4 regions of the Variovorax sp. GW823-FHT04B03 genome follow, and region 3 is predicted to be linked to each of the others. Evidence: predicted binding sites of a transcription regulator. Region 3 holds the regulator's gene; each other region holds the start of a gene.

Region 1 (4,840 bases), 320 kb from region 3:
CAGCCGCGCACGTCGTCAGCGCGCGGCCCAGGGAAAAAGGGGGAGAGAAAGAAAAGTGTGAAGCTCGCCGATAAGCCGGATTCTGTGCACCGGGGCCCTCTTGCGAAGACCCCGGCGTGACCGCCATTACTCTGGGCCGTTTGTCGCCAAACGGCTCGATGCCACCTACCCGCCAGCTCAGCGGAACCACCTCGATACTGGCCTACTTGGTGTTGCTGCGCGCAGAGATTGCCCGTTTCACCCGAACTGAATCGGCTCGTCTCTGTTGCTCTGATCCTCACCTCACGGTGGAGAGTCGTTAACTCCTGCGCTGTCCTGTGCAGTCCGGACGTTCCTCCAGTGCGATCTTTCGACCCGATGCTGTTGCCCGAAGGCAGAGCATCGTCCCTTTCGGGCTTGCACCAGCGGCGGTCTGGCGTGCTTCACCGCTCGATTATCGCCCGCCCCGTCAATGACCCTTCAGGCGACGCCGCGCGCCGACCTTCAACCGGGCGTTTCGCCGTCGCCGGCCTGCACCAGGCCCAGCTTGCGCAAGGTCCGGTGGAAGTTGCTGCGGTCGATGCCGGCCTCGCGCGCGGCGCTGGCCACGCGACCGCCGTGGCGGGCCAGCAGTTCCGACAGCCAGGCCCGCTGGAAGGCCTCGGTCGCCTCGCGCAGCGTGCCGCCGGCGATGGCAGGCGGCCCCGCGTGTTCGTTCGCCGGGGCCTGCACGGGCGCTGCCATGGCGCTTCCCACGACGGCGGCGCTGTCCAGCGCCAGGTGATGCGGTTCGATGGCCGTCCAGCGCGAGCCGCGCGGCTGCTCCCGGAACGCCCGCAGCGAGGCACGGCTGATCACGTGCTCGAGCTCGCGCACGTTGCCCGGCCAGCCGTGCGCCAGCATGGCGGCCTTCGACGCCGGCGAGAGCCGCAGGTTGCGCGCGCCCAGCCGGTGCTGGTTCTCCTCGAGAAAGCTGCCGGCGAGCACGAGCACGTCGCGCCCCCGTTCGCGCAGCGGCGCGACCACGAGCGGGTAGACCGACAGCCGGTGGTACAGGTCGGCGCGAAAGCGCCCCTGTGCGATCGCCGCGGGCAGGTCGCGGTTGGTGGCCGCGATCACGCGCACGTCGACCTTGCGCATGCGGTCGCTGCCGGGGCGCTGCACCTCGCCGCTTTGCAGCACGCGCAGCAGCTTGGCCTGCACGCTCAGCGGCAGCTCGCCGACCTCGTCGAGAAAGAGCGTGCCGCCATCGGCGATCTCGAACTTGCCGTCGCGGTCCTGCACGGCGCCGGTGAACGCGCCGCGCTTGTGGCCGAAGAGTTCGCTGTCGGCCAGCGTCTCGGGCAGCGCCGCGCAGTTGACCTGCACCAGCGGCTGCTCGCTGCGCCGCGAGCGCGCGTGCAGGCGCTGCGCGACCAGGTCCTTGCCCACGCCGGTTTCGCCGAGCAGCAGCACCGTGAGGTCGGACACGGCGACCGTGTCGATCTCGTGGCACAGCTGCTTCATCGCCGGGCTGCTACCCAGCAGCTCGCGCGGCGCGCCACGCCCTGCGCGCAGGGCCTGCGCGACGGCCTGCTCGCGCATCGCGCGCGCCTGCATCTCGCGGATCGTGTCGGCGGCCTCGATGCCGGTTTCGACGAGGGCGATCAATGCCTCCATCTGCGCCGGGCCCACGGCGTCAAAGGCGTGCGGTTCCAGCGCGTCCAGCGTGAGCAGGCCCCAGACGGCGCCGCGCAGGCGCAGCGGCGCGCCCATGCAGTCGTGCACCGGCAGGATGCCCGGCTGGCCGGCGACGAGGCCGTCGTACGGGTCGGGCAGGTTGCTGTCGTGGGCGAAGCGCAGGCCCCGTTCGCTGTCGAGCAGGCGCGCGAAACGTGGATGCGCGGCGACGGGAAACTGGCGCCCGAGGGTTTCGTCGCTCAGGCCGTCGACCGCGACGGGCTTCAACACGTCGACGTCGAGCTGCAGCAGCGCGGCGGCGTCGCAGCGGACCAGGCCGCGCGCGGCGGCGAGCAGCGACCGGTAGCGGGCGGCCTCGGCTTCGGGCTCGGGCTCGGGTGGTGAGGCCTCGGTGGTCGAATCGACACGCAATGTGGTCATAAGTACAACGCAGAAGTTGTTGCGAATTTGACCACGCCCGGTAAATCCCCAATGGCGTCAAGCACTTGCAGAGGCCTTCCGGCTGGCACGGATCGTGAGAAGAAAAAGGCATCTCAACAGAGGAAGCGCCAGACCATGAATCCGCAAACCATCGCCATCGTCAAGTCCACCGTGCCCGCGCTCCAGGCCCACGGCGAGGCCATCACCAGCCACTTCTACAAGATCATGTTTGAAGGCCATCCGCAAGTGAAGGCCTTCTTCAACGAGGCGCACCAGGCCGCCGGCACGCAGGCGCGCGCGCTGGCGGGCGCGGTCATCGCGTACGGCGCGCACATCGACCGGCTCGAAGCGATCGCCGGCGCCCTGCCCCGCATCATCCAGAAGCACGCCGCGCTGGGCGTGCTGCCCGAGCACTACCCGATCGTCGGCCACTACCTGCTGCGCGCCGTGAAGGAGGTGCTCGGCGATGCCGCGACCGACGAGGTGATCGCCGCCTGGGGCGAGGCCTACGAATCGCTGGCGGGCCTGCTCATCGCCGCGGAAGAAGCCGTCTACAGCGCCAACGCGGCGCAACCCGGCGGATGGCGCGGCACGCGCGAGTTCCGCGTGGCCCGGCGCGAGGACGAGAGCGAGGTCATCACCTCGTTCTACCTGGAGCCCGTGGACGGCGGCGCGCTGCTGGCGTTCTCGCCGGGACAGTACCTCACGCTGGTGCTGGAGATCGACGGCCAGCCGGTGCGGCGCAACTACTCGCTGTCCGACGCGCCGGGCAAGCCGTGGTACCGCATCAGCGTGAAGAAGGAAGAAGGCGGCCGCGCCTCGAACTGGCTCCACGCGGCCGCCGCGGTCGGCACGCGGCTGCAGGTGCAGGCGCCGTGCGGCGACTTCGTGCTGCAGCCCGCGGGCGAGCAGGCGCGTCCCCTCGTGCTGGTGACGGGTGGCGTGGGCATCACGCCCGCCATGAGCATGCTCGAATCGGTGGCGCACACGGGCCGGCCGGTGCACTTCGTCCATGCGGCGCGGCACGGCGGCGCGCACGCCTTCCGCGCCCGCGTCGACGCACTCGCGCAGCGGCATGCGAACGTGAAGCCGCTGTATATCTACGACGCGCCGCGCGACACCGACACGCCGCACGCGACCGGCTTCGTCACCCGCGAGCTGCTGGCCGGGCTGTTGCCCGCCGACCGCGACGTCGACCTGTACTTTCTCGGGCCGAAGCCCTTCATGCAGGCGGTGTATGCGAACGGGCTGGCGCTCGGCGTGCCCAAGCAGCAGCTTCGCTACGAGTTCTTCGGGCCGCTGGAAGCCCTGGAGGCCTGAACCGCAACGGCCTGCCATCCCCCCGTGCTGAAACGGTCGCGGGCCGGGTGCAACCCGGCCCAGGGGGCGCCACAATGCGCGCTGACCATCCGACCCTCGCACCCAAGGAGATTCCATGAAGGCCCAGAACATCCTCCAGACCATCGGCAACACGCCGCACATCCGCATCAACCGCCTGTTCGGCCATGCGAAGCAGCAGGTCTGGATCAAGTCGGAGCGCGCCAACCCCGGCGGCTCGATCAAGGACCGCATCGCGCTGTCGATGGTGGAAGACGCCGAGAAGAGCGGCGCGCTGAAACCCGGCGGCACCATCGTCGAGCCCACCTCGGGCAACACCGGCATCGGCCTGGCGATGGTCGCGGCCGTCAAGGGCTACAAGCTGATCCTGGTGATGCCCGACAGCATGTCGGTGGAGCGCCGCCGCCTCATGCTGGCCTACGGCGCCACCTTCGACCTCACGCCGCGCGCCAACGGCATGAAGGGCTCCATCGCCCGCGCCGAGGAAATCGTGGCCGGCACGCCGGGCGCGTGGATGCCGCAGCAGTTCAACAACCCCGCGAACGTCGACGTGCACGTGCGCACCACGGCCGAAGAGATCGCGGCCGACTTTCCCGAGGGCATCGACGTGCTCATCACCGGCGTGGGCACGGGCGGCCACATCACCGGCGTGGCGAAGGTGCTCAAGAAGAAGTGGCCCAAGCTGCAGGTGTTCGCAGTGGAGCCCGTGGCTTCGCCCGTGATCTCGGGCGGCGCGCCGGCGCCCCACCCCATCCAGGGCATCGGCGCAGGATTCATTCCGAAGAACCTGGACACCTCGCTGCTCGACGGCGTGCTGCAGGTCGACGCCGAGCCGGCGCGCGAAATGGCGCGCCGCTGCGCGGTCGAGGAAGGCATCCTGGTCGGCATCTCGTCGGGCGCGACGCTCGCGGCCATTGCGCAGAAGCTGCCCTCGCTAGCGCCCGATGCGGTGGTGCTGGGCTTCAACTACGACACGGGCGAGCGCTACCTGTCGGTCGAAGGCTTCCTGCCCGCCTGATCCAGCTACAAGTTTCATAGCGCCTCGGGCGCTTAAAATCGTCGGTCTGCTTGATAACCACAAGCCCCACGACATGCTGCGAATCTCCGAACTCAAACTCCCGCTCGACCACGCGCCTGACGCGCTGGCCACCCTGATCGCCCGAACGCTCGACGTTCCACCTGAAGCGATCGCCTCCCACACCGTCTACAAGCGCAGCTTCGACGCCCGCAAGGTCGACCTGCTCACGGTCTACATCTGCGACGTGCAGCTGGCCGACGCCGCGCTCGAAGCCGCGCTGCTGGCCAAGCACGCCAGCCACCCGCACATCCAGCCCGCGCCCGACATGCGCTACACGCCGCCGGGCCAGGCGCCCGCGGACGCCACGCGCCCCGTGGTGATCGGCTTCGGCCCCTGCGGCATCTT
Region 2 (4,840 bases), on a different contig from region 3:
GCCTCGCCCGCCGCGTCGTCGATGGTCTCGCCGAGCAGTTCGTAGCGGCCCACGCCGTCGACCCGCATCAGCTGCGTGTGACCACCCGACACCAGCAGCGCCACGAACGGAAATTCGGGCGGATCGGCGCTCAGGAACGGCGACAGCAGATGCCCTTCGAGGTGATGCACCCCCAGCACCGGCTTGCCCAGCGCCACGCCGAGCGCGCAGGCCACGCCGGCGCCCACGAGCAGCGCACCGGCCAGGCCCGGGCCGCGCGTGTAGGCCACCACGTCGATCTCGGCCAGCGAGCGCCCGGCCTCGGCCATGACGGCTTCGGTGAGCGGCAGCACGCGACGGATGTGGTCGCGGCTGGCCAGCTCGGGCACCACGCCGCCGTAGGCCTGGTGCATGGCGATCTGGCTGTGCAGCGCGTGCGAACGCAGCAGCGGCAGCGCGTCGCCGTGCGACTCGACCAGCGCCACGCCGGTCTCGTCGCAGGATGATTCGATTCCCAACAAGAGCATGGCGCCGAGTGTAGGGGCCGCCCGCCGGCGGCGCCGGCGAAGGGGCAAGCGAGGCACGGAAGTTGCACGAGCGGAAGGCGCCCCTTCCGCGCCCCCACGAATGACTTCCGGCCTGAGCTTCCTGATCGCCGCGCGCCGATGCGAGATCGACGCGCTGGACCAGCTCGCGCGCACCAGCGAGCTGGTCGGCGCCATCGGGCGGCTCGTGCATGCGCTGCAGCGCGAGCGCGGCATGTCGAACGTGTTCCTGGCCTCGCACGGCGGGCGCTTTGCCGACCAGCGCGGCCCGCAGATCGCTGAATGCCTGGCGCTCGAGCAGCAGGTGCGCGCCGGCTTCGACCGGCTCGAGGCCGAGCACCACCGCGCGGTGGGCGCCGGCCACGGCGCGCGCCTGTTCAGCCGCATCGCCTGGGTGCTGCCCGGCCTGGACGCCCTGCCCGCGCTGCGCCGGCGCATCGACGCGCTCGAACTCCAGCCCGCGCAGGCCGTGGCCGCCTTCGCCAAGCTCGTGGCCGGCCTGCTGGCGGTGGTGTTCGAGGCGGCCGATGGCGCCACCGACCCCGAGATCTCGCGCCTGCTGGTGGCGATGTTCAACTTCATGCAGGGCAAGGAGTTCGCCGGCCAGGAGCGGGCCTTCGGCGCCGCCGCGCTCGCGCTGGGCCGTGGCGACGACGCGCAGCGCCAGCAGTGGCGCCACCTCATCGAGTCGCAGGAGCGCTGCTTCCAGGTGTTCATCGATTTCTCGGGCGACGCGGTGCGCACGCTCTGGCACGACAGCCAGTCGGACGCCGTGCTGGCCGAGCTCGAGCGCCTGCGCCGCAAGGGCGCCACCTCGGTGCCGGCCGACGCGCTGCTGAGCCAGGCCTGGTTCGACTGCTGCACGCGGCGCATCGACGCCATGCAAACGGTCGAGAACCGCCTCTCGGCCGACCTGCGCGCGCTGTGCGACCACAAGACCGCCCAGGCGCGCAGCGAGCTGGCGGCCTACCGGCAGCTGCTCGGCACGCTGGCCCCGCAGGCCGGCGGCGCGCTGTTCTTCGACGATGCCCAACAGGCGCAGGACGCCACGCCCGCGCAACTCGGGCGCCACCTCGAACGCTCGGTGCTCGACATGGTCCAGGAGCAGTCGCAGCGCCTGCAGGCCATGAGCGACGAGCTCGACACCGTGCGCGCCTCGCTCAACGAACGCAAGATCGTCGAGCGCGCCAAGGGCCTGCTGATGGCGCACCGGCGCCTGAGCGAGGCCGAGGCGCACAAGATGCTGCGCCAGACCGCCATGAACCAGAAGCGCCGCCTCGTCGACGTGGCCGAGTCGATGCTGGCCATGGCCGACTACCTGCCGCTCGAGCCTGCACCGCGGCGCTGAGCCGGGCCGCTTGGATTGGTGCAGCGCACAACAGTTGTGCGTCGCCCGGGTTAGCGAGCCAGCAGGAACTTTCCCCTGCGCCGGCGCGCCCTGCCAGCTATCTTTTCCATAGCTCCCACCGGTGGTTGCGGGCTGGCACACCGCTTGCATGGAGCTTGTCACAGACCGCAAGGTCTTCAGGCAGGTTGCACCCAACGGCGGGTGCGGCCCACCGAACCGGACAAAGGCGTCCCCATCCCGCAAGGGCTCGTTCACGAGCAGCCCCTGCGCGGTGCGGACGCCTTTTCGTTTTTGTCTTTCACTTCTGGAGCCCCGCCCATGTCCGATCTGCTGCTGAAAACCAAACTGAGCCGGCGCCGCGTGCTGCAGGCCGCCGCCCTCGGCGCCGTGGGCATCGACCCGGCGCTGCGCGCCGCCGTCTGGGCCCAGGGCTCGGACAAGCCCGAGAAGGAAGAAGTGAAGATCGGCTTCATCCCGCTGACCGATTGCGCCAGCGTGGTGATGGCCTCGGTGCTGGGCATCGACAAGAAGTACGGCGTGAAGATCGTGCCGAGCAAGGAAGCCAGCTGGGCCGGCGTGCGCGACAAGCTCGTGAACGGCGACCTCGACATGGCGCACGTGCTCTACGGCCTCGTGTACGGCATGCACCTGGGCGTGAGCGGCCCGAAGAAGGACATGGCCGTGCTCATGACCCTCAACAACAACGGCCAGGCCATCACGCTGTCCAAGAAGCTGGCCGACAAGGGCGCGGTCGATGCCGCCTCGCTCGCCAAGCTCATCGCCAAGGAAAAGGGCGAGTACACCTTCGCCCACACCTTCCCCACCGGCACCCACGCCATGTGGCTCTACTACTGGCTCGCCTCGGCCGGCATCGACCCGTTCAAGGACGTGAAGAACATCACCGTGCCGCCCCCGCAGATGGTGGCCAACATGCGCGTGGGCAACATGGACGGCTACTGCGTGGGCGAGCCCTGGGGCCAGCGCGCGATCATGGACGGCATCGGCTTCACCGGCATCACCACCCAGGACATCTGGAAGGACCACCCCGAGAAGGTGCTGGGCTGCACCGCGGAGTTCACGAAGAAGTACCCGAACACCGCGCGCGCCGTCACGGCCGCGATCCTCGAGGCCGGCAAGTGGATCGACACCGGCCTGCAGAACAAGAACAAGATGGCCGAAACCATTGCTGACAAGAGCTACGTCAACACCAGCGTGGACGCGATCAACCAGCGCATCCTGGGCCGCTACACCAACGGCCTGGGCAAGAGCTGGGACGACCCCAACCACATGAAGTTCTACAACGGCGGCGCCGTGAACTTCCCGTACCTGTCGGACGGCATGTGGTTCCTCACGCAGCACAAGCGCTGGGGCCTCTTGAAGGAGCACCCCGACTACCTGAAGGTGGCCACCGAGATCAACCGCATCGACATCTACAAGCAGGCCGCCGCCGCCACGCAGACGCCCGTGCCCAAGGACGTGCTGCGCACCAGCAAGCTCTTCGACGGCACCGTCTGGGACGGCAAGGACCCGAAGAAGTACGCCGAGTCTTTCAAGCTCCATGTCTGAGGAGAAACGCACCATGGTCAGCGCTGTCTTCCATTCCCCGCTCGACGCCGTGGCCTCGCAGGTCGCCGCGCCCGTCGTGTCCAGGCCCCTGGCACCCGCCCCCGCTGTGGCCGTTGCGGCGGCGGCACCCGTGCCCCGCACCCGCGCGCCCCTCGATCTGCGCGCCTTCTGGATGCGCGTGCTCCCGCCGTTCCTGGGCTTCGGCCTGCTGGTGCTGGTGTGGGAGATCGTGGCCATGAAAAGCACCACCGGCTTCCCTTCGCCGCTGGCCACCTGGCAGCAGGCGCTCACGGTGTTCAGCGATCCGTTCTACAGCAAGGGGCCGAACGACCAGGGCGTGGGCTGGAACGTGCTGTCGTCGCTGCAGCGCGTGGCGCTGGGCTTCGGCCTGGCGGCGGCGGTCGGCATTCCGGCCGGCTTCGCCATCGGGCGCTTCGAATTCCTCTCGCGCATGTTCAACCCGCTCATCAGCCTGCTGCGCCCGGTGTCGCCGCTCGCGTGGCTGCCCATCGGCCTGCTGGTGTTCAAGGGCGCCAACCCGGCCGCGATCTGGACCATCTTCATCTGCTCGATCTGGCCGATGGTCATCAACACCGCCGTGGGCGTGCAGCGCGTGCCCAGCGACTACATGAACGTGGCCAAGGTGCTCAACCTCAGCGAATGGAAGATCCTCACCAAGATCCTCTTTCCCGCCGTGCTGCCCTACATGCTCACGGGCGTGCGCCTGGCCGTGGGCACCGCGTGGCTGGTGATCGTCGCGGCCGAGATGCTCACGGGCGGCGTGGGCATCGGCTTCTGGGTGTGGGACGAGTGGAACAACCTCAACGTCGCCAACATCATCATCGCGATCTTCGTGATCGGCATCGTCGGCCTGGTGCTGGAGTTCGCACTCATCAAGCTCGCCACGGCATTCACGTTCGAAGAGGTGAAGTCATGAACGACGACAGCAAGTACATCGAGATCCACAACGTCGAACAGGCGTTCAAGACCCCCAAGGGCCGCTTCGTCGCGCTGCGCGACGTGAACCTGAACGTGGCCAAGGGCGAGTTCGTCACGCTCATCGGGCATTCGGGCTGCGGCAAGTCGACGCTGCTGAACCTCATTGCCGGGCTGACCACGCCCACGCAGGGCGTGCTGCTGTGCGCCAACAAAGAGATCAAGGGCCCGGGGCCCGAGCGCGCCGTGGTGTTCCAGAACCACTCGCTGCTGCCCTGGCTCACCTGCTTCGAGAACGTGTACCTCGCGGTCGAGCGCGTGTTCGCGGCCACCGAGAACAAGGCGCAGCTGCGCGAGCGCACCGACGCAGCGCTCGCGCTGGTGGGCCTCACGCCCGCAGCGCAAAAGCGCCCCGGCGAAATCTCCGGCGGCATGAAGCAGCGCGTGGGCATCGCCCGGGCGCTGT
Region 3 (4,840 bases):
TGCGCCATCTCGGGGCTGCGGATGAACAGGCCGATCTCGGTGTTGTGGATCTCGGAGCGCGGATCGAAATTCATCGAGCCGACGAACAGGATGCGCTGGTCGATCACCGCCGACTTGGCATGCAGCCGCCCCACCGACGTGCCGAACAAACCCAGCCGCACGCTGCGCCGCGTGCGCGCGGAACTCAGCTCGTGCAGCTCGGCGCCCAGCGCGAGCATGTCGGCGCGGTAGCGGCGGTAGGCGGTGTGGACCAGCGGTTCGTCGGTGGCGGCGAGCGAGTTGGTGACCACGCTGATCTTCACGTTGCGCCCGCGGATCTCGCGCATCACCTCCAGCCCCGACGCGCCCGGGATCAGGTAGGGCGAGACCAGCGTCACCTCGCTGCGCGCGCGGCGCATCTGCTCGACCACGTTGTAGCGCACGCTGTCCACGTCGAGCAGCGGCACGCCGCCATACGACGCGGTCTTGCCGATCACGCGGTCAGGTGAATCGGCATACGCCTCGGCGGTGGTCCAGATCAGGCCGAGCTTGCCGGCGTCGAGGTCGTCGGCCACGGGGCTGTAGCCGAGCAGGTCGTTGGGCGCGGGCCTGGGCGGTGGGGGCGTGGTGTCGGGGCCGGTGGCGGCGTCGAAGCGGCGCTGCAGCTCTTCGCGCGGCAGGTCGGTGTGCACGACCGCGCCGATCGGGCGCACGTGCGGGCTGTTCCAGTACTGGTCGAACAGCACGCCCAGGCGCGGGATCAGCGCACCCGTGACGAAGGTGTCGAGGTCGATGAAGTTCGGGCCCGTGGTGCGGCGGAAGTACTGGTTGCCGATGTTGCGCCCGCCCGCCACCGCCATCGCGCCGTCGGCGATGAAGAGCTTGTTGTGCATGCGGCGGTTGACGCGGCTGAAGTCGAACAGCGATGCGGTGAAGCGCTTGAGCAGGCTGCCGCGCCCGGCCGGGAACGGGTTGAACAGGCGCAGCTCCACGTTCGGCGTGGCGGCAAGGCCGAGCAGCAGTTCGTCTTCGCCGGACGTGTACAGGTCGTCCATCAACAGGCGCACGCGCACCCCGCGCTGGGCCGCATCGCGCAGGGTGCGCAGCAGGTAGCGGCCGGTCTCGTCGTTCTCGATCTGGTAGTACTGCACGTCGAGCGTGCGCTGCGCGCGGCGCGCCAGCTGCAGCCGCGTGTCGAAGGCGAAGTCGCCGCCGGGCATCAGGCGAAAGCCGCTGAGGTCGGGATCGGGCTGCGAGGCCAGCGCGATCTTGCCGAGCGCGGTGTCGGCCGAGACGGCGATGGCCTTGGTGGGCGGGCGCGGTGCCTCGTCGGGCAGCGTGGCGCAGCCGGCAAACAGCAGCGCCGCCGCGATGACGACCACCCAATGCCCACAACGCGACAGCAGGCGGCTCGTCATCGTCGGTCTTCTACAGGGCTTTGCGCAGGTTGGCGGGCGCGATGCGCAGCGCTTCGCGGTACTTGGCGACGGTGCGGCGCGCGCACTCGATGCCCTGCTCTTTCAGCATCTCGGAGATCTGGCTGTCGGACAGCGGCTTCTTGATGCTCTCGGAACTCACGAACTGCTTGATCAGCGCGCGCACCGCGGTGCTCGACGCGTTGCCGCCGGTCTCGGTGCCCAGCGCCGAGCCGAAGAAGTACTTCAGCTCGACCGTGCCGAAGGGCGTGGCCATGTACTTGGCGGTGGTCACGCGCGAGATGGTCGACTCGTGCAGGCCCAGTTCGTCGGCGATCTCGCGCAGCACCAGCGGGCGCATGGCCAGCTCGCCGTGCACGAAGTAGCTCTTCTGCCGCTCGACGATGGCGTTGCTCACGCGCAGGATGGTGTCGAAGCGCTGCTGGATGTTCTTGATGAACCAGCGCGCCTCCTGCAGCCGCTGCGACAGCGCCTGGCTGCCTTCGCCCTTGTGCGACTTGAGCGCGCCGGCGTAGATGTCGTGCACGCGCAGGCGCGGCATGACCTCGGGGTTGAGCATGACGCGGAACTTCACGTTGGTGCCGCGCCCGGTCTTGGTGACGATCACGTCGGGAATGACGATGTTGCGCTCGACGTCGACGAAACGGCGGCCCGGCTTGGGTTCGAGCCGCGCAATGATCTGCAGCGCCGAGCGCACCAGGTCTTCGTTGGTGCGCGTGAGCGTGGCCAGGCGCTTGAAGTCGCGCCGCGCGAGCAGCTCCATGGGCTGCTTGCAGATCGCGATGGCGGTCTTGCGGATGAGCGCTTCGGCCTCGGTCTCGTCTTCGCTGGCGAGCGCCTTCAGCTGGATGCTCAGGCATTCGCCGAGGTCGCGCGCGCCGACGCCCACCGGCTCCAGGCTCTGCAGCAGGCCCAGCGCCACCTGGAAGTGGTGCACGAGGTCGTCGAACTGGTCGTTGTCGTCGCCCGCCAGGCCCGAGGCCAGCGCGGGCAGCGAGTCTTCGAGGTAGCCGTCGTCGTTGAGCGATTCGATCAGGAAGCGCAGCGCGGCGCAGTCGTTTTCATTGAGCCGCAGGCTCAACGCCTGGCGGTGCAGGAAGGACTGCAGCGACTCCTGGCTGCGCGCGAGTTCGGTGGCATCGGCCCGTTCGTCGTCGCCCAGGTTGTTCTGGCGCGCGGGCGCGTCGCTGCCCCACTCGCTGTCGTCGGGCGCCATGTCGACGGTGCCGTCGCCTTCCCAGTCGGGCTCGCGCTCGGCGATCTCGGCGGCGGGGCCGTCGGTGTCGGGGGTCGAGGTGCTGGTGTCGCTGGACGTGGAGGAAGTGCTGGCGGCGGACGGCGTGAACTCGGCCTCACCCTCGCCCGCGTCGTCGCGCGGCACCGGCGCGTCGGCCGTGTCCAGCCCGAACTCCTCGCGCGCCGCTTCTTCCGCGGTGCGTTCGAGGAACGGGTTCTCGTCCAGCATCTGCTCCACCTCCTGGCTCAGTTCGAGCGTGGAGAGCTGGAGCAGGCGAATGGACTGCTGCAGCTGTGGCGTCAGCGCCAGATGCTGCGAGACGCGAAGGGACAGCCCTTGCTTCATGAGGAAATGGCTCCCCCCCAGGCTGCGCGCTTCGCGCTACGCCAACCCCCTACCGGGGGCGGGCCGGCCGCTTCGGGCGGCCGTGCGCGGCGGCCCCCGCGAGGAAGCTCCGCGCGGACGGCGGCCACGATGATCCTTGACCCTCGCCGCACGGTCACATCCGGAAGTGCTCGCCCAGGTACACCCTGCGTACCTCGGCGTTGTCGACGATCTCCGAGGGTGTGCCTTGTGCCAGCACGTGCCCGTCGCTGATGATGAACGCGTGATCGCAGATGCCCAGCGTTTCACGCACGTTGTGGTCGGTGATGAGCACGCCGATGCCGCGCTCTTTCAGGAAACTGATGATCCGCTGGATCTCGATCACCGCGATCGGGTCGATGCCGGCGAAGGGCTCGTCCAGCAGGATGAAGCGCGGCTGGGTGGCCAGCGCGCGTGCAATTTCAACGCGGCGACGCTCGCCGCCCGACAGCGCGAGCGCGGGCGAATCGCGCAGGTGGTCCACGCGCAGGTCGGCCAGCAGGTCGGCCAGTCGCTCTTCGGTGTGCTGCTTGGTCAGCGGCATCATGCGGCCGTTGGCGTCGGGCTCGCGCTGCAGCTCGAGCACGGCGCGCACGTTTTCCTCGACCGTGAGCTTGCGGAAGATCGAGGCCTCCTGCGGCAGGTAGCTCAGGCCCATGCGCGCGCGGCGGTGAATAGGCATGTGGGCGATGGGCTCGCCGTCGATGGTGATCTCGCCGGCGTCGGCGCGCACCAGCCCGACGATCATGTAGAACGAGGTGGTCTTGCCCGCGCCGTTGGGGCCGAGCAGTCCGACGACCTCGCCCTTTTGCACGTCGAGCGAGACGTCTTTCACGACCGTGCGGCTGCCGTAGCTCTTCTTGAGGCCGCGCGCCACGAGGCGGCTGCCCGGAATGCCGTCGGCGGTCTGGGTTCCTGCGGTTTCGATCACTTGCGCCCTTCCCCTTCGGTGCCGCCCAGCGTGGTGGTCGGGCGCAGCCCGGCGCCGGGCGCGGGGGTGGGTGCCGGGGCCGCGGGCTTCTTGCCGCCGGCTGCCGGTGCGGAGCCGGGCGCCGCCGGGGCCGGTGTGGCCTTCGGCGTGAGGATGGCCTTCACGCGACCGCCGCCGCCCGCCGAGACGCCGGCGTTCGGCGGCACGAGGGAGCCGTTGACGGTGTAGGTGTCGTTGCTCTGGTCGTAGACGATCAGCGCGCCGCTGCTCTCGTCGTTGGCCGTGGCGCCGATCAGCCGGCGCATGACGGCGCGGCGGATGAACTTGACGTTGTCGGCGCGGCTGTCGTACTCGATGACTTCCGACTCGCCCTCGATCCACTCGTCGCCGGCGTTGCGCTTCTGCTTGTAATAGGCCAGCTTGCCGGGCGCGGCCGTGACCACGCCGTACTGGTAGCCCTCGGCGTCCTGGCGCACGTCCAGCCGCGCACCGCGGATGATGATCGTGCCCTTCGTGACCAGCACGTTGCCGGTGAACACGCTGGTCTGTTTCAGGTCGTCGTAGCGCATCGAGTCGGACTCGATGTTCATCGGCTTGGTGCGGTCGGCGGTTTCGGCCAGGGCGCCCGAGGCGGCACCGGCCAGCAACAGCGCACCGAAAGCCAGGCGGCCGAGGCGACGAAGGGTGGGGAATGTGGGGATGGAGGGCAATGTCATAAAGGCACGAAACTTGCTCTGAAACATTGTATGCGTGGGATGGCAATTGCCCACCGCCGCCAATGAAAAAGCCCGCCGAAGCGGGCCTTGCATTCGACCAAAAAAGCAGGTCGCCGGATCGGTCAGCCCTTCTTGGCTTCGCCGATGAGGAAGGTCGCGACCTGCAGCACCTTGGACA
Region 4 (4,840 bases), 200 kb from region 3:
GCAGATGGGCGAGGTCATGCAGCACCTGCGCGAGGTGCTGCCGGCCGACACCATCTTCTGCAACGGCGCGGGCAACTTCGCGACCTGGGTGCACCGCTTCTGGCCGTTCCGCGCGTTCGCAAGCCAGCTCGCGCCGACCAGCGGATCGATGGGCTACGGGCTGCCGGCGGGTGTCGGCGCCAAGCGGCTGTGGCCCGAGCGCGAGGTGGTCGTGTTCGCGGGCGACGGCGATTTCATGATGCACGGCCAGGAGTTCGCCACCGCCGTGCAGTACGGCCTGCCGATCCTCGTGGTGCTGCTGGACAACGGCATGTACGGCACGATCCGCATGCACCAGGAAAAGCACTACCCCGGCCGCATCAGCGCCACGCAGCTGAAGAACCCCGACTTCCGCGGCTATGCCGAGGTGTTCGGCGGCCACGGCGAGCGCGTGACCACGACGGAAGAGTTCGGCCCCGCACTCGCGCGTGCGCGTGCCAGCGGCAAGCCGGCGATCCTGCATTGCCTGCTGGACCCGGAGGCGATCACGCCCGCGAGCACGCTGGCGTCGATCCGCAAGGCGGCGCTGGCCGCGAACTGAGGCGTCGTCAACGCAGGCCGCCGACATAGCGCGGCGGCGGCGTGGGCGGCAGGCCGTCGGGCTGGCGCGCCGCCAAGCGCGCGGCGCGGGCCAGCGGCTCCATGGCCTGCTCCAGCCGCGTGGCGAGCTGGTCGAGTTCGTCGTCTTTCGTCTCGGCGGCGTGCTGGCGCGTCATGCGCACGATCTCGGCGGCGTACTCGGCGTTGGTGGCCATCCATTCGGTGTCGGTCACGCGCCCGTGCTTTCGCCGCAGTGCCACGTGAAGGCGTGCTGCAAGCGCGATGCGTTCGCTTTCGGACATGGATGGCATGGCGTCTCCCTCGGGTGGTCAGGCTCCCAGGTGTTCACGATGCTGAGCAAGATCGAGGCCCACCAGTTCACTCTCGGGGTCGACGCGCAATCCGACCAGCACATGCACCAGGAACAGCACGATGGCCGTGCCGGCCGCGCTGTAGATCGCCACGCTGGCGACCGCGATCGCCTGCGTCAGCACATTGCCCGCCGCGCCCGAGATGCGCGGGTCGGCGAACATGCCCGTGAGCAGCGCGCCCACGATGCCGCCGATGCCGTGCACGCCGAACACGTCGAGCGAGTCGTCCGCACCGAGCAGGTGCTTCAGGCCCGTGGCGCCCCAGTAGCAGGCCAGTCCGGCGATGGCGCCGATGGCCAGCGCCGACAGCGGCGTGACGAAGCCGGCCGCCGGCGTGATCGCCACCAGCCCGGCCACGAGGCCGGAGCACAGGCCCAGCAGCGAGGGGCTGCGGCGCACGATCCATTCGCCGACCATCCAGCTCATGGCGCCGGCCGCCGCCGCGATGTGCGTCACCAGCATCGCCAGGCCCGCGCGCCCGTCGGCCGCCACCGCCGAGCCGGCATTGAAGCCGAACCAGCCCACCCACAGCAGGCCCGCGCCCGTCATGGTGAGCGCCAGGCTGTAGGGCTCGAAGGCCTCGCGCCCGTAGCCCCGGCGCGGCCCGAGCGCATAGGCGCACACCAGCCCCGCGATGCCCGCGTTGACGTGCACCACCGAGCCGCCCGCGAAGTCGAGCGCACCCATCTGCGCGAGCCAGCCGCCCGGCTCCCACACCCAGTGCGCGACCGGTGCGTACACGAGCAGGCTCCACAGCAGCGCGAACCACAGCAGCGCCGAGAAGCGCATGCGCTCGACAAAGGCGCCGAGCACCAGCGCGGTGGTGATGATTGCGAAGCTCAGCTGGAACATGGCGTAGACCGACTCCGGCACGTTCGGCGCCACGTGGCTCACGGCCACCTGGCCGGCCTCCTTCAGGTACTCGAAGCCCGAGAAGCCGATGCGCGAGAGCTTGCCCAGCCAGGGCCAGCCGGGCGTGAAGGCCAGCGAGTAGCCGAGCGCGAACCAGGTCAGTGAGACCACCGCGGCGATCGCCACCACCCCGGCCATGGTGGCCAGCACGTTCTTGCGCCGGACCATGCCGGCATAGAAGAGCGCGATGCCGGGCAGCGTCATCAACAGCACCAGCGCGGTCGAGGTCATCATCCAGGCGGTGTCGGCCGCGTTCAGGGAGGCTTGGGGTGCCAGCAGGGCCATGACCGTTTCTTCTTGGAGTGGTGGACAGAAGGCCTGTGTGCACGAGTCATGCCATCTTGTTAACTGACTGAAACACTTTGGTTTCCCAACCGGAGGGTCGAAGTAACACGAAGCGGGTAATTCCTAATGCACCGGGCGGGTGCGCGCTTGCACAATCTGCGCACTCGCGACGGGCCCTGCTCGTACTGCCGAGGGTCCGAGGAGACAAGCTTCCGATCGATCAACAAGAACATTCTTCAAAGGCTCCGTACGAGATGCCTGTCTGATATTTGAAAAGCGCCGCTGGTCGGCGTTTTTTTTTGCCTGTTCGCAGCGCGAATGCAGGCGCTTTCCTCCAAGCCAAACAAGCCTCCTGGCCAGCCGGTACCGGCCACCACAGCTATCGTTTCGATAGCGATTCCGGTGAGACAATCGCCCGCATGGAAATGCTGGTGGTCACGGGCGCCTCACTGCTCGCGGGTTTTATCGATGCGATCGTGGGCGGCGGCGGGTTGATCCTGGTGCCGGCCCTCTTTGCGGTGTTTCCGGGCGCGCCGCCGGCCACGCTGCTGGGCACCAACAAGAGCGCGTCCATCTGGGGCACGGCGGCCTCGGCGGCCCAGTTCAGCCAGCGGGTGCAGATGCGCTGGGGCGCAATGTGGCCGGCCGCGCTGCTGGGTTTCGGCGGCTCGATGCTCGGCGCCTGGACCGTCACGGTCTTCCCGGGCGACTTCCTGCGCCGGGCGCTGCCGGTCATCCTGCTGGGCGTGCTGGTCTACACGCTGGCGCGCAAGGACATGGGCCGGCTGCACGCGCCGCGCTTCAGCGGCCGCGCCGAGACGCTGGCGGCCAGCACCATCGGCCTGACCATCGGTTTCTACGACGGCTTCTTCGGCCCGGGCACGGGCAGCTTCCTGGTGTTCCTGTTCGTGCGCTGGATGGGCTACGACTTCCTCAACGCCTCGGCCTCGGCCAAGGTCATCAACACCCTGACCAACGCCGCCGCGCTGATCCTGCTGGCTGCCAAGGGCCACGTCTGGTGGCACTACGGGCTGGTGATGGCCGTGGCCAACGTGGCTGGCAGCCTGGTCGGTACGCGCGTGGCGCTGAAGCACGGGGCGGGCTTCGTGCGGATCGTGTTCATCGTGGTGGTGAGTGCGCTGATCCTGAAAACGGCCTACGACGCGTTCCTGAAATAAAAAAAGCCCCTGGAGCAACAGGCTCGCCCCCAGTCTTCGCGCACTTCGTGTCGCTTCGCCAACCCCCTACCGGGGGCAACACCAGCGGCCCGGCAAAGCCGGTTCCGCGGTGTTCCTGGAAGGAGCCTCCAGCTCAATCCTCAACGAAGGCTTCTTCGCGCTTCGCCTTGATTGCCGGCAGCAGCACGATGGCCAGCAGCAAGGCTGCGGCGATCAGCAGCCCTGCCGACAGCGGCCGCGTCACGAACACGCTCCACGCGCCGCGCGACAGCAGCAGCGCGCGCCGCAGGTTCTCTTCCATCATCGGCCCGAGGATGAAGCCCAGCAGCAGCGGGGCCGGCTCGGTGCGCAGCTTCAGGAACAGGTAGCCGATGAAGCCGAAGATCGCCACCATCCACACGTCGAAGGTGTTGTTGTTGGTCGAGTACACGCCGATCGCGCAGAACAGCACGATGGCGGGGAACAGGAACTTGTAGGGCACCGTCAGCAGCTTGATCCACATCCCGATCAGCGGCAGGTTCAGGATGATCAGCATCGCGTTGCCGATCCACATCGAGGCGATCAGGCCCCAGAACAGCTCGGGGTTGCTGGTCATCACCTGCGGGCCGGGCTGGATGTTGTGGATCGTCATCGCGCCCACCATCAGCGCCATCACCGCGTTGGGCGGGATGCCCAGCGTCAAGAGCGGAATGAAGGAGGTCTGCGCGCCGGCGTTGTTGGCCGACTCGGGCGAGGCCACGCCGCGGATGTTGCCCTTGCCGAAGGGCACTTCGCCGGGGCGCATCTTGATCTTCTTCTCCAGTGCGTAGGCCGCAAAGGCCGCCAGCAGCGCACCGCCGCCGGGCAGGATGCCCAGCGCCGAACCCAGCGCCGTGCCGCGCAGCACGGCGGGCGTCATGCGCTTGAAGTCGTCCTTGGTGGGCCACAGGCCCTTCACCTTGTGCGTGAACACCTCGCGCTCGTCGTCGGGCTGCGAGAGGTTGCCGATGATTTCGCCGTAGCCGAACACGCCCATGGCGATCACCACGAAGCCGATGCCGTCGGTGAGCTCGGGAATGTCGAAGCTGAAGCGCGCCACGCCTGAGTTCACGTCGGTGCCCACGATGCCCAGCAGCAGGCCCAGCACGATCATCGCCACCGCCTTGAGCAGCGAGCCCGAGGCCAGCACCACCGCGCCGATCAGGCCCAGCACCATCAGCGAGAAGTACTCGGCCGGGCCGAACTTGAAGGCCAGCTCGGTCAGCGGCGGCGCGAAGGCGGCCAGGATCAAGGTGCCGACGCAGCCTGCGAAGAACGAGCCCAGGCCGGCCGCAGCCAGCGCAGGGCCTGCGCGGCCCTGCCTTGCCATCTGGTAGCCGTCGATACAGGTGACCACCGAGGACGACTCCCCGGGCAGGTTCACCAGAATGGCGGTGGTCGAGCCGCCGTACTGGGCGCCGTAGTAGATGCCGGCCAGCATGATCAGCGCCGACACGGGCGGCAGCGCGTAGGTGGCGGGCAGCAGCATCGCGATGG

Evidence for each region. The regulator sigma-54, encoded in region 3, starts transcription at its own class of promoters, with help from an activator protein. The targets are predictions, from matches to a motif close to TGGCANGNAANCTGCTTT.
Region 1: hmpA (NO-inducible flavohemoprotein) is a predicted target of sigma-54. The motif match lies at 2,163-2,180, and genes of this name have one in related genera.
Region 2: AC1RAD_RS17965 (CmpA/NrtA family ABC transporter substrate-binding protein) is a predicted target of sigma-54. The motif match lies at 2,006-2,023, and genes of this name have one in related genera.
Region 4: AC1RAD_RS00855 (ammonium transporter) is a predicted target of sigma-54. The motif match lies at 2,184-2,201, and genes of this name have one in related genera.

What each region holds. Positions count from the first base shown of each region.
Region 1 covers NZ_JBXAIT010000001.1:713,563-718,402, reverse strand. Annotated here, with positions in the region: RNA gene rnpB (RNase P RNA component class A) at 56-424, opposite strand; gene norR (nitric oxide reductase transcriptional regulator NorR) at 484-2,079, opposite strand; gene hmpA (NO-inducible flavohemoprotein) at 2,215-3,399, shown strand; gene cysK (cysteine synthase A) at 3,515-4,435, shown strand; gene AC1RAD_RS03165 (NAD(P)/FAD-dependent oxidoreductase) at 4,509-4,840, shown strand, end outside.
Region 2 covers NZ_JBXAIT010000004.1:125,652-130,491, forward strand. Annotated here, with positions in the region: gene tsaD (tRNA (adenosine(37)-N6)-threonylcarbamoyltransferase complex transferase subunit TsaD) at 1-506, opposite strand, end outside; gene AC1RAD_RS17960 (nitrate regulatory protein) at 607-1,872, shown strand; gene AC1RAD_RS17965 (CmpA/NrtA family ABC transporter substrate-binding protein) at 2,191-3,438, shown strand; gene ntrB (nitrate ABC transporter permease) at 3,452-4,375, shown strand; gene AC1RAD_RS17975 (ABC transporter ATP-binding protein) at 4,372-4,840, shown strand, end outside.
Region 3 covers NZ_JBXAIT010000001.1:390,580-395,419, reverse strand. Annotated here, with positions in the region: gene AC1RAD_RS01755 (phospholipase D family protein) at 1-1,397, opposite strand, end outside; gene rpoN (RNA polymerase factor sigma-54) at 1,408-2,997, opposite strand; gene lptB (LPS export ABC transporter ATP-binding protein) at 3,152-3,946, opposite strand; gene lptA (lipopolysaccharide transport periplasmic protein LptA) at 3,943-4,662, opposite strand; gene AC1RAD_RS01735 (thiol:disulfide interchange protein DsbA/DsbL) at 4,785-4,840, opposite strand, start outside.
Region 4 covers NZ_JBXAIT010000001.1:189,279-194,118, forward strand. Annotated here, with positions in the region: gene AC1RAD_RS00845 (thiamine pyrophosphate-binding protein) at 1-580, shown strand, start outside; gene AC1RAD_RS00850 (hypothetical protein) at 588-890, opposite strand; gene AC1RAD_RS00855 (ammonium transporter) at 909-2,147, opposite strand; gene AC1RAD_RS00860 (sulfite exporter TauE/SafE family protein) at 2,567-3,325, shown strand; gene AC1RAD_RS00865 (tripartite tricarboxylate transporter permease) at 3,459-4,840, opposite strand, start outside.